Regions from separate parts of the Microbacterium sp. NPDC089696 genome, predicted to be linked through region 1. Evidence: predicted binding sites of a transcription regulator. Region 1 holds the regulator's gene; the other holds the start of a gene.
What was found. The regulator HrcA, encoded in region 1, represses chaperone genes, less so after heat shock. The targets are predictions, from matches to a motif close to TTNGCACTCGNNNNNNNCGAGTGCNAA.
Positions count from the first base shown of each region.

Region 1 (7,667 bases):
CAGGGCTACGCCTCTCTGGACTACGAGCCCGCGGGCCAGCAGGAGGCCGACCTCGTGAAGGTCGACATCCTCCTCCAGGGCGAGAAGGTCGACGCGTTCAGCTCGATCGTGCACCGGGACAAGGCCTACGCCTACGGCACGATGATGGCCGAGCGTCTGCGCAAGCTCATCCCTCGGCAGCAGTTCGAGGTGCCGATCCAGGCGGCCATCGGCGCCCGGATCATCGCCCGCGAGACGATCAGGGCGATCCGCAAGGACGTCCTCGCGAAGTGCTACGGCGGTGACATCACCCGCAAGCGCAAGCTCCTCGAGAAGCAGAAGGAGGGCAAGAAGCGCATGAAGATGGTGGGTCGCGTCGAGGTCCCCCAGGAGGCGTTCATCGCCGCGCTCTCCGGCGACGTCGAGGGCAAGGACAAGAAGTAGATGGCGTTCCCGCGGTACGAGCGGGGAGCGACACGGCATCCGCTCGTCAGGGTGCCGGCGGGGATGCGGGTGGATGAACGATCGCTCCCGGTCCCGTCCGACGCGCAGGACGACGTCGCCGCACTGATCCGCTCCTGGGAGTTCAAGCGCCGAGTGGGTTTCGGCACGCCCGAGGGGTCGCCGGCCGCGGGGCGCGAAGGGCTCCTGTCGAAGCGCGTGCTCGGCGTGCTGTTCCGCGAGCCGGTCCGGGTGGTCTGGGCCGCCGAGAACGGGTTCGGGTACGAGACGATGCCCGGGCACCCTCTCTACGGTGAGGAGTCCTTCGTGCTCGACGGAGGAGTCTTCACGGCCAGGTCGATCTCGATGCCGGCCACCCTCGGCTGGCGCCTTCTCGCGCCGGCGCTGCGGCTCCTGCAGCGCTCGACCCATGCCCGATACATCCGTGTCGTCTCCGACGAGGTGGCCCGGATCCGCGACTCGCGTCCGGGGCCGCTTGGACATCGGTCGGGTCACCGTCCAGGCGACCCCGGGTAGGCTGGACGGCATGCGGCGCGGGACTTTCCGAGACGACACGGTTGACTATGCGGCTGTGGGTGCGACCCATGCGCCCGATCTCATGCAGTATCCGCCGGAGCGCAGCATCCCTGCGGAGAACTCCTGGCGGATCGGCAGCGGCGAAGAGCGCTTTCAGACCGCGGGCGAGTCGTTGCTGACCTGGACGGCGCAGCGCGCTGCCGGGCTGACCGTCGAGGACGTGCGTCCTGCGCCCGGCCCGGCGTACGCGGGCGTGAGCTTCGACGCCGAGGGAACACCGATCGCGCCGAGCAAGAACGAGGTCGAGCAGCGGTTCGACGCCGAGGGCACGCCGTTCGCCGGCCCCGGCATGACGCTGCGCCTGCGCGGCCGCGTCGCCAACATGAGCGCCGACGCCGAACTGCGCGTGATCTCCGTGACCGAGGAGAAGCGGCGAGTGGGTCTCGTGCTCGGCACAGTAGGCGGCTCCGTCGTGCGCGGCGAGGAGCTCTTCGACATCGAGTGGCGCGAGGACAACGACGAGGTGTGGTTCACGGTGCGCGCCTTCGACGCCCCGAACTCCGTGCTCTATCGCACGATCCCCGCGCTCCTGAAGCGTCGGCGGCGGGAGCTGTTCGCGCGGTACCTCCGCGCGATCTCCCCGATGTACGCGACTCCCGTCTGAGATGGCGGGTCCTCTTCCCCTCGGCGACCCGGCCCCGGCCGACGGACGGCTCCCCGCCGATCTGCCGATCGACGCGAACGTGCCGTTCTCCGCGTACCTGCACATCCCGTTCTGCAGTGTGCGCTGCGGGTACTGCGACTTCAACACGTACACCTCGAGCGAGCTGCGCGGCGCGAAGCAGGAGGACTACGCCTCGACGCTGATCACCGAGATCGACCTGGCGCGTCGGGTCCTGACGGATGCCGGGGCGCTGCGACCCATGGACACCGTGTTCTTCGGGGGCGGCACACCGACGCTGCTGCCCGCCGGCGACCTCGCGCGGATGCTGGGCGCGGCGACCGAGGCGTTCGGACTGGCCGACGGCGCCGAGGTGACGGTGGAGGCCAACCCCGACACCGTCACGCCCGAGGTCGCCCGCACACTCGCAGATGCGGGAGTGACGAGGCTGTCGGTCGGGATGCAGTCGGCTGTGCCCCATGTGCTCGCCGCGCTGGATCGCACCCACCGTCCGGAGAACGTGCGCACCGCGGTCGCGGCCGCGAAGGACGCCGGACTCGCGGTGAGCGTCGACCTGATCTACGGTGCACCGGGGGAGTCCCTCGCCGACTGGGAGGCGTCGCTCGACGCGGCTCTCGCCTTGGAGTCCGATCACATCTCCGCGTACGCGCTCATCATCGAGGACGGCACGAAGCTCGCGAGGCAGATCCGCCGCGGCGAGGCGCCCACCCCCGACGACGACCTGCAGGCCGACATGTACGAGCTCGCCGACGCGCGTCTCGCGGAAGCGGGGTTCGAGTGGTACGAGGTGAGCAACTGGTCGCGGACTCTCGACCAGCGGTCGCGGCACAATCTCGCGTACTGGCGGGGGAGCGACTGGTGGGGCTTCGGCCCGGGTGCGCACAGCCACGTCGCCGGCCTCCGGTGGTGGAACGTCAAGCACCCCGCCGCGTACGCGCAGCGCCTCGCCGCGGCCGAGTCCCCGGCCGCGGGCACCGAGCGTCCCGACGCGGAGTCGCGCATGCTGGAGCGCATCCTGCTGCTCAGCCGCATCCGAGAGGGGATAGCCCTCGACGACGTGCAGGCCGACAAGCGCAGCCGCGTCGCGGGTCTCATCGCCGACGGCCTCGTGGACGGTCCGGCCGCGGTGCGCGGGCGCGTGCAGCTCACTCTGCGGGGCCGTCTGCTGGCCGATGCCGTGGTGCGCGAGCTCACGGACTGAGGGCGTGTCCGGGCGTCAGGGCAACAGATCCATGCCGTCGGTGCGTCGCTGCGGCACCGTCGCGCTCCGGGCGTCGAAGAGCCGCGTCGTCCGCTCCGCTCCATAGGCGGGCCATCCCGGATCGCCCGTCGTGATGAACGAGATCCACGCGCGGTGCATCTCGTCGGCCAGCTCCTGCGGAGGCGCATCGCCCGCCAGCCGCCGGGTCTCCGGATCGTCGAGCCGGTCGAACACGAAGCCGAGTTCGAGGGCATGTGCGGCGCGGAGGTCGCGCACCGGACTGCGCCACGCGAACTCGTACACGTAGGTCGGTGCGCGCCGCGCACGGGCGACCCGGGTGAGGGGCGCGCGCAACAGGAGGTCGGTCGCGAGCTGCCCGAAGATCTCGCCCGTCGAGGCCCCGGGGAAGGCGGAGCGGTAGGCGGCGACGGCGCGGCGCGGGATCCGCATCGCGAGACGCGCGATCAGGAGTTGAAGCCCGCTGATCTTGCCGAGCGCCTCCGGTGTGAACCACAGCCTGTACTCATCGGTGTTGGTGCCGATCAGCACGGGCACGTCGATGTCGGGGATCACCTCGTGCGGAGATCGGGGAAGGGACTCCTCGTCGAGCGCGAACTGGAAGCCCGGCGCCCCACCGAGCGGGGACGAGCCGGCGGACTGCTCGCGCCGGGCGTCGAGCAGCTGCTCGGGGCTCACGCCGAGGAACGCGTCGCGGTCGCGTGCGATGCCGAGCCGCTTCGCGAGCTGCGCCGTGACGCGGCCGGCCTTGGCCACAGGCTGCGCCTCCAGAGGGGCGGACTCGATGATCGCGCGGGCGATCAGTGCGCGGGATTCGTCCCGGGCGAGCAGACCGGCGACGATCGCCCCTCCCGCGGATTCGCCCATGACCGTGATGCGTGCAGGATCGCCGCCGAAGGCTGCGCCCTCGCGGTGCGCCCAGGCCAGACCCGCGGCGGCGTCGCGAAGCCCGAGGTTGCGCGGAGCGCCGTCGAGCACCGAGAAGCCCTCGGAGCCGAGGCGGTAGTTGATCGAGACGAACACGATCCCGGCGCGCGCGAACGCCGTGCCGTCGTAGAGGGAGAGCGCCGCGGTCCCGCGTTCGAGCGCGCCGCCGTGGATCCAGAGCACGACCGGCGCTCCCGCCGCGTCGCGCGGCGCCCACACGTTGACGGTGAGGATGTCGTCACCCGGGATCTGGACCGACCCCAGCAGCTCGCCGATCGCTCCCGGGTACCGGCTCTGCGGAGCGGTCGGCCCGAACGAGGTCGTCTGCCGCACGCCGGACCAGGGCTCGGCGGGCTGCGGAGCACGGAACCGGAGATCCCCGAAGGGAGGTGCGGCGTACGGGATGCCGAGGAATCGGCGGACGTCGCCGACGATCTCGCCGCGGACGATCCCGGTCGTGAGAGTGGCATCCGTGGCGTCGCTCATGATCGTCATCGTAGAGGCGTTCCGCGCATCGTCCGCTGCGGCGGGTAGAATTGGCACTCGAAGTCGGTGAGTGCCAGGCGAGGGGAGATGCGATGGTCAGCGAACGAGGCCTCCAAGTGCTCCGCGCGATCGTGCAGGACTACGTCGAGACCCATGAGCCCGTCGGCAGCCGATCCATCGTCGACCGCTACTCCTTCGGCGTGTCGGCCGCGACGATCCGCAACGACATGGCCCTGCTCGAGGACGAAGAGCTCATCGCGGCGCCGCACACCTCGTCGGGGCGCGTGCCCACCGACAAGGGCTATCGCGTGTTCGTCGACCACCTCGCACAGTTGCGACCGCTCTCCGTCGCGCAGCGCACCGCGATCGAGTCCTTCCTCACGGACCCCGCGGACCTCGACGACCTCATGGCGCGCACCGTCCGTGTGCTCACCCAGCTCACGGGACAGGTCGCTCTCGCGCAGTACCCGTCCTTCGCACGCGCGCAGCTCACGCACATCGAGCTCGTCGCCCTCGCCCCGAACCGTGTGCTGATCGTCCTCGTGACGGACGCCGGCGGCGTGTCGCAGCGCATGGCACAGCTGCCGTCCGACATCGACGAGGCCGACATGGGTCTGCTCCGCGCTCGGCTGTCGGCGCTCCTCACCGGGCGGGCGGTCAGCGATGCGGCCGAGCGGATCCGGCTGCTGAGGGACGGCGACGAGCATGCGCACGACGCCGTGCTGCGCGCGCTGGCGACCGTGATCGTCGAAGAGCTCGGGACGTTCCGGCAGGAGCGCCTCGTGATGGCGGGCGCCGCCACGCTCGCGCGACGGGAGCACGACTTCCGCGGCAGCATCCATCCGCTCCTGGAGGCGATCGAGGAGCAGGTGACGCTCATCCGCCTGATGAGCGAGATGGAAGCGGACGCGCACGGCCTCGCGGCGAGCATCGGCGCGGAGAACGCGTCGTTCGGGCTCGACGAGGCGTCGATCGTCGCGAGCAACTACGCCGCGCGCAGCGGCACGGCACGCGTCGGGGTCATGGGCCCCACGCGCATGGACTATCCGAGCAACCTCGCGGCGGCGCGGGCCGTGGCCCGCTACCTGTCGCGGATGCTCGACGAGGACGAGGCGTCCCGCTGACGCGGGCGCCGGAGAACACACGCAGAAGGGCCATTGTGGCGGACCACTACGAGGTACTGGGCGTCTCGCGCGACGCTTCCACCGACGAGATCAAGAAGGCGTACCGGCGACTGGCGCGCCAGCTGCACCCGGACGTGAATCCGGGGGAGGAGGCCGCGGAGAAGTTCAAGCTCGTCACGCACGCGTACGACGTGCTGAGCGACGACGACTCGCGACGCCGCTACGACATGGGCGGCGGTGACGGCGCGTCGGGCAACTTCCAGGGCTTCGGCGGGTTCGGCGACATCTTCGAGACGTTCTTCGGTGCGGCGCAGGGGGGCGGACGCGGGGCACGCCCCCGGTCTCGGCGCGAACGCGGACAGGACGCGCTCGTCCGCGTCACGCTCGACCTCGGAGACGTCGTGTTCGGCGCCCACCGCGACATCGAGGTCGACACCGCGGTGCTGTGCGAGACCTGCAACGGCTCGTGCTGTCAGGAGGGCACCTCGCCCGTCACCTGCGACATCTGCGGCGGCTCGGGTCACGTCCAGCGCCAGGTGCGCAGCCTTCTCGGCAACGTCGTCACCTCGCAGCCCTGCGGCACGTGCGAGGGCTACGGCACGACCATCCCCTATCCCTGCGGCACCTGCGGCGGACAGGGACGCGTCCGCTCGCGGCGCACGGTCTCGCTCGACATCCCGGCGGGCGTCGAGACAGGACTGCGCCTGCAGCTCCCCGGCTCGGGCGAGGTCGGGAAGGCCGGCGGCCCGAACGGCGACCTGTACGTCGAGGTGACCGTGAACCCGCACCCCGCGTTCAGCCGTGACGGCGACGACCTGCTCGCGACGCTCGAGGTCGCGATGACCGACGCGATCCTCGGCACGGAGACCACCATCCAGGGGCTGGACGGCGAGGTCGATCTCGAGATCCGCGCCGGTGTGCAGTCCGGCGACGTCCTCACGATCAAGGGACGCGGGATCACCCCGCTCCGCGGGACCCAGCGCGGAGACCTGCGCGTCGGCGTGCAGGTGCTCACCCCGACCAAGATCGACTCCGCTCAGCGCGCGCTGATCGAGGATTTCGCGAAGAAGACCAAGGCGCCGGCGCCGCAGCTGGCCCAGTTCCAGCAAGGCCTCTTCTCGAAGCTCCGCGACCGCTTCCGCTCGCACTGACCCGGAGGACGCCATGGCCCTGCACTTCCTCGTCGAGAGCTCCTCGGACGCTGTCGTGGGCGACGTCGTGTCGCTCACCGGCGCCGAGGCGAAGCACGCCGCCGTCGTACGACGCCTCCGCGTCGGCGAGGACGTCACGGTGGGCGACGGCGCGGGCGTCTGGCTGACCGGCACGGCCGAGCAGGTGTCGCCGTCGCTGGTGGACGTCCGTGTGTCCGCCCGACGGGTCGATCCGGCGCCGCACCCCCGGCTCGTGCTCGTGCAGGCGCTCGCGAAGGGCGACCGCGACGAGCTCGCGGTGCAGGCAGCGTGCGAGCTCGGCATCGACGAGATCGTGCCCTGGCAGGCGAGTCGCAGCGTCTCGCGCTGGGAAGGCCCCAAGGCCGTCAGGGGGCGTGAGCGCTGGGCGACCATCGTCCGCGAGGCCGCGAAGCAGGCGCACCGGTCCTGGGTGCCCGAGGTCGCATCGCCGGTGTCCACGAAGGACCTCGCCGCCCGCGCGGCCACGCAGCGGGTGCTGCTGCTCGACCCGACGGCTCCGGTGCGGCTCTCCGAGATCGAGCCCGACGGTCGAGACATCGTGCTGGTCGTCGGCCCCGAGGGTGGGATCTCCGACCCCGAGATCGAGACCCTGGTCGAGGCGGGGGCCGAGCGCGTGCTTCTCGGAGACACAGTTCTGCGCACGTCGACGGCAGGACCGGCGGCCGTGGCGGTGCTCTCCGTCGCACTCGGACGCTGGTGACGGCGCACCCGTCCTGGTGCGTGCACGGTCGGTAGACTGGGATCATGTCCGAACCCTCGATCTTCACGCGCATCCTCGACGGCGACATCCCGGGTGAGATCCTGCTGGACACCGGCCGGGTGTTCGCGATCCGGGACATCGACCCGCAGGCTCCGCTGCACGCGCTCGTGATCCCCAAGACCGCGGAGTACCGCGACGTCACGGAGCTCGCCGCCGGAGACCCCGGTCTGCTCGCCGAGATGGTCGCCGCGGCGAAGCAGCTCGCGACCGAGCACGCGAACGGCGAGTACCGCCTCATCTTCAACAACGGCGCGAGCGCCGCCCAATCCGTCTTCCACGTGCACGCCCATGTGCTCGGCAACATCGAGGAGAACAAGCT
Region 1 is NZ_JBIVHF010000003.1:12,254-19,920, forward strand. It holds gene lepA (translation elongation factor 4) at 1-423, shown strand, start outside; gene ACIPY8_RS16345 (DUF1990 family protein) at 424-957, shown strand; gene ACIPY8_RS16350 (DUF1990 family protein) at 968-1,621, shown strand; gene hemW (radical SAM family heme chaperone HemW) at 1,623-2,840, shown strand; gene ACIPY8_RS16360 (carboxylesterase/lipase family protein) at 2,856-4,271, opposite strand; gene hrcA (heat-inducible transcriptional repressor HrcA) at 4,364-5,395, shown strand; gene dnaJ (molecular chaperone DnaJ) at 5,431-6,546, shown strand; gene ACIPY8_RS16375 (16S rRNA (uracil(1498)-N(3))-methyltransferase) at 6,560-7,288, shown strand; gene ACIPY8_RS16380 (HIT domain-containing protein) at 7,333-7,667, shown strand, end outside.

Region 2 (7,667 bases), on a different contig from region 1:
GGCGACGACGGCCTCGGTGGTGAGGAACAGGCCGGCGATCGATGCCGCGTTCTGCAGCGCCGAACGCGTGACCTTGGCCGGGTCGATGATGCCCTGTGCGAACATGTCGCCGTACTCACCGGTCGCGGCGTTGAGGCCCTGGCCCGCGGGGAGCTCGGAGACCTTGTTCGCGACGACGCCCGGCTCGAGGCCCGCGTTGAGGGCGATCTGCTTGAGCGGAGCCTCGATCGCGACGCGCACGATGTTCGCGCCGGTCGCCTCGTCGCCCACGAGCTCGAGGGCGTCGAGAGCCTTGGTGCCCGACTGGATCAGCGCGACGCCACCACCGGGGACGATGCCCTCCTCGACGGCCGCCTTCGCGTTGCGGACGGCGTCCTCGATGCGGTGCTTGCGCTCCTTGAGCTCGACCTCGGTCGCGGCACCCGCCTTGATGACGGCGACGCCGCCGGCGAGCTTCGCGAGGCGCTCCTGCAGCTTCTCACGGTCGTAGTCGCTGTCGGTGTTCTCGATCTCACGACGGATCTGCGTGACGCGACCCTCGATCTGGTCGGCCTCACCGGCGCCCTCGACGATCGTGGTCTCGTCCTTGGTGACGATCACCTTGCGCGCGCGGCCCAGGAGGTCGAGCGTGGCGTTCTCGAGCTTGAGGCCCACCTCTTCGGTGATGACCTGTCCGCCCGTGAGGATCGCGATGTCCTGCAGCTGCGCCTTGCGACGGTCGCCGAAGCCCGGAGCCTTGACGGCGACGGACTTGAAGATGCCCTTGAGCTTGTTCAGCACGAGCGTCGCGAGAGCCTCGCCCTCGACGTCCTCGGCGATGATGACGAGCTCCTTGCCGTCCTGGATCACCTTGTCGACGATCGGCAGAAGGTCCTTGATGTTCGAGATCTTCTGGTTCGCGATGAGGATGTACGGGTCCTCGAATACCGCCTCCTGGCGCTCCGGGTCCGTGACGAAGTACGGGTTCAGGTAGCCCTTGTCGAAGCGCATGCCCTCGGTGAGCTCGAGCTCGGTGCCGAAGGTCTGCGACTCCTCGACGGTGACGACACCCTCCTTGCCGACCTTGTCGATCGCCTCGGCGATGAGCTCGCCGATGGCCGGGTCAGCGGCGGAGATGGACGCGGTGGCCGCGATCTGCTCCTTGGAGTCGATCTCCTTGGCCGAGGCGAGCAGCTCGTCGGTGATGGCCGTGACGGCCTTCTCGATGCCGCGCTTGAGCGAGATGGGGTCCGAGCCGGCCGCGACGTTGCGCAGACCCTCGCGGACGAGCGCCTGAGCGAGCACGGTGGCGGTGGTGGTTCCGTCGCCGGCGACGTCGTCGGTCTTCTTGGCGACCTCCTTGACGAGCTCCGCGCCGATCTTCTCGTACGGGTCGTCCAGCTCGATCTCCTTGGCGATGGAGACACCGTCGTTCGTGATCGTGGGGGCGCCCCACTTCTTCTCGAGCACGACGTTGCGGCCTCGCGGGCCGAGGGTCACCTTGACGGCGTCGGCGAGGATGTTGAGGCCGCGCTCGAGGCCGCGGCGGGCCTCCTCGTCGAAAGCGATGATCTTTGCCATGAGTTTTGTCGTCCCTCCTGGACGTAGACGTGGGGTTTAGCACTCAGAGTGAGAGAGTGCTAACGCCATTCTGGCACTCGACCCCATCGAGTGCAAGCCGCCGGGGAGGGACCGCATCGCGGCTAGGAGGCGGGAGTCTCCTCGGGACTCGCCGGCGGGTTCGCCGAGCGGTCGAGGCCGATCACGACGGTGAGCTGCTTCTGCTCCGTGTCGTTCATCGCCGCGTAGAAATCGCTCTGCTGCACGTCGGCGCCGCCGAGGAGCCCGGCCAGCCCGATCGCCGCGAGCTCGTCCTCATCCGCCACGTAGTACACGGTCGTCGTGGTGAAGTCCTGGCTCGTGCTGTCGCTCGCGAACACCACGTCGGCGGCCCAGCCGTTGTTGATGAGCACGTCGCGCATCTGCTCGTCGAGGCCCTCGTCGGCCGTGGCGTTGAGGATCAGGACCGAGTACGTCGTGTCGACGACTCCGGTCTCCTCGGGAGTGGGAGTCGCGGTCGGCACCGCCTCGGGGAAGAGCGTGATGCGCCCCATGACCACGAGGGAGCCGAAGATGCCGCCGATGATGAGCACGAGGGCGGCCACGAACGACCACAGGAGGACGATCCAGCCGTTCATCCCCGGGGCTTCGGCGCGGTGCGCACCCACGCGTCCGGAGGATCGGGGGACGTCGTCGAATCGATCGCGGTTCGGCTTAGACACCCCTCGATGCTAACGGCATGAGGCTGTGGACCCGTGATGTTCGGGTGCGGGCGCGCGGCGCGGCGTCTCTCAGCCGACGAAACCGGGCGTCCGCGCGGAGCGCTGCATCGCCCGCGCGTCACGGATCCGGCGCAGCCGTCCGATGAGCAGCGGGTCGTACTGGAGCGCGTCCTCCGACTCGATCAGACGACCGAGGAGCTGGTAGTACCGGGCGGCGCTCATGCCGAGCTGCGCGCGGATGACCTCCTCCTTGGCGCCGCCGTGACGGGGCCACGCCGTCTCGAGCGCGAGGATCAGTCGATCCCTCTCGGTCAGCTCTCCGCGCATGCGCTCAGACTACGTCGCGACCGGCTCCGCGCTCGCGCGCCACTCCCACCTTCGTCCGAGCGGGTCCGCCGCGGCACGCACGCGTCCGTCGAGCGCGACCACGAACCCGGGCCACGTCTCCGCCTCGACCGGCGGGGACCACACGTCGAGGAGCCCGGGGGGATCGATCGTCACCCAGTGCGCCGGAAGGGAGCGGATGCGGTCGACCAGCGCGGTGCGCGGCTCCCGCGGGATGTGCACGAGCACCCCGGGGGTCGTGATGACGAGCGTCGCGTCGTCCGGTGCCTGCGCGACGAGCTCGCCCAGGCGCGCGCCCGCGTCGCCCGCGAGGAGCAGGGGCGGATCCGCGGCGGCGATGTCGAGCGCCGCGACGACGCGCTGCTCGCGGCCCTCCTCTCCCGGCCAGACGAGACCCCGCAGCCACGCCCGGTCGCGTGGATTCCTCGCGTCGAGCGGTGCGAGATCGATCCCTGCGCGCCACACGACCTCCGGCATCCGCAGCGGAGGCAGATCACCCGTCACCCTGCTCTCCAGCACGACGGCGGACGGCCCGTCGTGCGGATCGAGCGCGGCGCGTACCTCACCGTCGTCGGTCGTGAACCGGTACGAGTAGCGGTCGGGATACAGGCACAGCCCGGCGGAGGCTCCGATCTCGAGCAGCGCGATCGGCCCGTCGATCTCCGACAGCACGGGCAGCAGGGGCGCGAGCCTCAGCGGCTCGTTGGTCTGCAGGCGCCGGGAGGAGCACTCCGCGACGACCTCGTCGGCGTGTGCGAGCACGAACGCACGCCAGTCCGCGTATCCGCCGAGGCCCACGCCGAGCATGCGCGTGACCGCGAACACGAGCGGCGGCTGCCGGCGGGTCTCCGGGATGCGCGCGAGAAGGTCGAGGACCGCGGCATCTCCCGCGACGCCCGCGGCCCAGTCGGCGTAGAGCTCGCTGCGGCCGGGGGCCTCCTGTTCGGCGAAGCGCGCGTAACGCTGCTGCACGGCATCCGTCATATGACCCATTGTGCCGCGCCGACTCCCGCCGGACGGGAGAGAATGGGGTCAGACCCCCAGGAGGACAGATGTCGTACAGCGTGGACAAGACCGAAGACGAGTGGCGCGAGGAGCTCGGCGCCGACCAGTACGCCGTGCTGCGCGAGGCGGCGACCGAGCGCGCGTGGACCGGCGAGCTGCTCGACGAGGGCCGCGCGGGCCTCTACACGTGCGGCGCGTGCGGCGCGGAGCTGTTCAAGAGCGGGACGAAGTTCGACTCCGGATGCGGATGGCCGAGCTTCTACGAGTCGATCCGCCCCGAGGCGGTCGAGCTCATCGAGGACACGAGCCTGGGCATGGTGCGCACCGAGGTGCGCTGCGCGAGCTGCGGGTCGCACCTGGGACATGTGTTCCCCGACGGGTTCGGCACGCCGACCGGCGATCGCTACTGCATGAACTCGATCGCTCTGAACTTCACCCCAGACGAGGCATGACCGCGCTCGACGCGGTCCGCGCCCGACAGTCCTGGTCGAAGGTCACGGACGACGCGCCGACTCGCGACCAGCTGCTGCAGCTCGTCGCAGCCGCCGGTCGTGTCGCCGATCACTCCTCGCTGCGTCCGTGGCGGCTGATCGAGTTGCGCGGCGCGGACCGGGAGGCGCTCGGCGCGGCGATCGCGAAGGCCGAGGGCGACTCCTCGCCGTCGAGCAAGCCCCTGCGCGCCCCGTTGCTGATCGCCGTCGTCGCGAGCTACCGCAGGAGCGACAAGGTGCCGCGGTGGGAGCAGGAGGCCGTCGCCTCGGGCGTCGCCCACACCCTGAGCCTGCTGCTCGACGAAGCCGGCTGGGGTGTGCTGTGGCGCACCGGGCACTACACGCGCTCGAAGGCCGTCGCGAAGGCGCACGGCCTCTCGAAGGACGAGGAGCTGCTCGGCTGGCTCTACGTCGGCGGCAAGCCCGCGGGCAAGCGCCCCGGTCGGCGCAAGCCCGTCGAGGCCCGCAAGCTCGTCACACGGATGCCGAAGCACCCGGAGACGGGCGCCGCGAAGCCCGCGAAGAAGGACAGGTCCGGCTCGAAGGACAAGAGCAAGAAGGACAGGAAGTCCGACTCGAAGGCGAAGAGCGGGAAGAAGTAGCTCAGACCCGGCGCCGCCGCGGCAGCGCCACCACCACGGACGCCACCGCGACGACGACCATCCCCACGATCTGCCACAGGGCCGGTCCGGCGGCCGCGGGCCAGAGCAGGTCGATCACGACCGAGGTCGCGAGCTGCCCGAGGACCGACCCCAGGCCCATCAGCAGGACGCCCGTATGGGCCACGATGAACGCCCCGAGCAGGATGTAGGCGAAGCCGAGGAAGCCGCCGAGGTACAGCCACGGCTCGGCCGGCGGCGGCTGCGGGAGACCGCGCACCGCGACGCTCACGCCCGCCGCGATCAGCAGCGCGATCGTGCCCGCCACGAAGCTCGTGAACGTCGCGATGAGCGGAGAGCGCACGCGCTGCGCGAGCCGTCCGTTCGTGGCCGCCTGCCAGGCGATGCCGACGCCGGCCGCGAAAGGCAGCAGGAGCATCCACAGCGGGGCGGAGGAGAGCACATCGCCGCTCAGCGAGATGCCGACAGCGGCGAGCGCGAGCGCCCCGCCGGCGACACGACCCGGCGTGACGGCGACGACCCCGGCCGGTCCGAAGCCGATGCGGTCGAGGACGAGACCGTGCAGCGTCTGCCCGGCGACGACGCCGACCGTGAAGAGCGAGACGCCCAGCACGCCGGCGGTCACGCCCTGGGTCGAGACCGTGAGCGCTCCGCAGGCCCCGCCGAGCAGCATCCAGAACGGGATGCTGCGGTCGCGGATCCCGGCGCGCAGGCGCCCCACGCCCCGACGCGCGGACGGGATGCAGGAGATCACCGCGACGAGCGCGAGAAGGCCGACCGCGAACGAGAGCAGCCCGGCGACGATGCCGTTGTCGACGCGCACGCCGAGCACGCCGTTGATGCGCGCCTGCACGGCGGTGAGGACGCCGATCGCGACCGCTCCCCCGAGCGCCACGGGAGCGGGGAGTCGGCGGGGCGGGGTCACCCGTCGACACTACCCCCGCACCGGCCCTTGCCTGAGCCGGTGCCCGACCGCAGCGGGTGCGACTGTCTCACCCCCGGCGTACGCTGACGGCATGTGCGCGAGCTACGGACTTGACCCCCGGTTCACCGATGCGGAGCTCCTCGAGGCGGCCGACGAGGAGGTGCTCGAGGGGCTTCGCGGGTGGGCGGAGGAGAACGCCGTCGAGTCCGTGCGCCCGACCGGGAAGAACCTGCGCAACCTCAACCCGATCGTCGTGCAGCCCGACACGGCGCCGACGCTCGAACCGGCGTGGTGGGGGTTCCTCGTGGGAGGGGAGCCGTCGAAGTTCCCGTCGATCAACACGCGCTCCGAGCGTCTGCAGGATCGTCCGGGCGGCCTCAAGACCCGCGCGCTGGTCCCCGCGACGAGCTGGTTCGAGATGAAGAAGCCCGAGCGGGTATGGCACGAGTTCCTCGTCGACGACGGCGCGCTGTTCGGCATGGCGGCGGTCACCCAGCGCGGCCGCACGACCGACGGCACCTGGTTCACCTGCTACTCGATCGTCATGCGCCCGGCGCCCGATCACCTCGCCGAGATCCACGACCGGATGCCGCTCCTCGTTCCCGCGTCGCTGAGCCACGACTGGCTCACGGCCGCCCCGACGCGCGAGATCATCGACGAGGCGATCGCCGCGTCCGACGAGATCGCGGCACGGGTCCGCACCCGGCAGCGGCCCTGACCCGCCGATCGAGCTCCTCCCCCACGGGTACCAGGAACGGATGCCGGCATACAGCCGCATCCGGTACCACGGGAGGATGCCTCCGACCCGGCTGCGCCGTAGCGTCGAAGACATGATCACAGCAGAGGGCCTCACGAAGAGGTTCGGAGACAAGACAGCCGTCCAGAACGTGTCGTTCACGGTGCAGCCCGGGTCGGTGACCGGCTTCCTCGGCCCGAACGGCGCCGGCAAGTCGACCACCATGCGGCTGATCGTCGGGCTCGACCGCCCCACGTCCGGTGTCGCGACGATCGGCGGGCGCGAGTACCGCGGACTGCGCGCGCCCCTCACCGAGGTCGGCGTGCTGCTCGACGCCAAGGCCGTGCACACCGGCAGGACGGCCCGCAACCACCTGCGCGCCATGGCCGCGACGCACGGCATCCCCGCCTCCCGGGTCGACGAGGTCATCGATCTCGCGGGCATCGGCTCCGTCGCCCGCAAGCGCGCCGGCAAGTTCTCGCTCGGCATGGGGCAGCGCCTCGGCATCGCTTCGGCGCTCCTGGGCGACCCGCACACGCTGATCCTCGACGAGCCCGTGAACGGCCTCGACCCCGAGGGCGTGCGCTGGGTGCGGCAGTTCGTTCGCCACGCGGCCTCCGAGGGGCGGACGGTGCTCCTGTCGAGCCACCTCATGAGCGAGATGGCTCAGACCGCCGACCACGTCATCGTGATGGGCCGCGGCCAGGTGCTCGCCGACGCCCCGCTCGACGAGCTCGTGCGCGCATGGACGCGGAACACCGTCCGCGTGCGCACGCCGCGCGCCGCCGATCTGGCCGCCGCGGTCGGCGGGCCGGACGTCGAGATCGTGAGCACCGCTCCCGACCTGCTCGACGTCGTCGGGCTCCCGGCATCCCGCATCGGCGACCTCGCCGCCGACCGCGGCATCCCCCTGCACGAACTGACGCCGACCACCGGGTCGCTCGAAGACGCCTACATCGCTCTCACCGGCGACTCGGTCGAGTACCGGACCAAGGAGATCTCATGACCGCCACGCAGACCGCGCCCCGCACGCGCGCGCAGGTCGACTCGGGTCGACGCCTCACGTTCCTCCGCGCCGTGCGCGGCGAGTGGATCAAGCTCGCCACGCTCCGGTCGACCTGGTGGTCGATCGGACTCGCCGCGGTGCTGACGATCGGGATCGCCGTGCTGATCGCGCAGGCCATCGACATGCCGGGCTTCGATCCGATCCAGGCGGTCGTCATGCCGATCCAGTTCACGATGCTGCTCGCCGGCATCCTCGGTGCGATCGCGGTGACGGGCGAG
Region 2 is NZ_JBIVHF010000002.1:346,652-354,318, forward strand. It holds gene groL (chaperonin GroEL) at 1-1,560, opposite strand, end outside; gene ACIPY8_RS11970 (LytR C-terminal domain-containing protein) at 1,683-2,261, opposite strand; gene ACIPY8_RS11975 (DUF3263 domain-containing protein) at 2,331-2,588, opposite strand; gene ACIPY8_RS11980 (DUF2332 family protein) at 2,598-3,590, opposite strand; gene msrB (peptide-methionine (R)-S-oxide reductase MsrB) at 3,659-4,063, shown strand; gene ACIPY8_RS11990 (nitroreductase family protein) at 4,060-4,704, shown strand; gene ACIPY8_RS11995 (DMT family transporter) at 4,706-5,617, opposite strand; gene ACIPY8_RS12000 (SOS response-associated peptidase family protein) at 5,739-6,365, shown strand; gene ACIPY8_RS12005 (ABC transporter ATP-binding protein) at 6,478-7,389, shown strand; gene ACIPY8_RS12010 (ABC transporter permease) at 7,386-7,667, shown strand, end outside.
Region 2: the regulator HrcA is predicted to act here: its motif matches at 1,597-1,623, upstream of groL (chaperonin GroEL).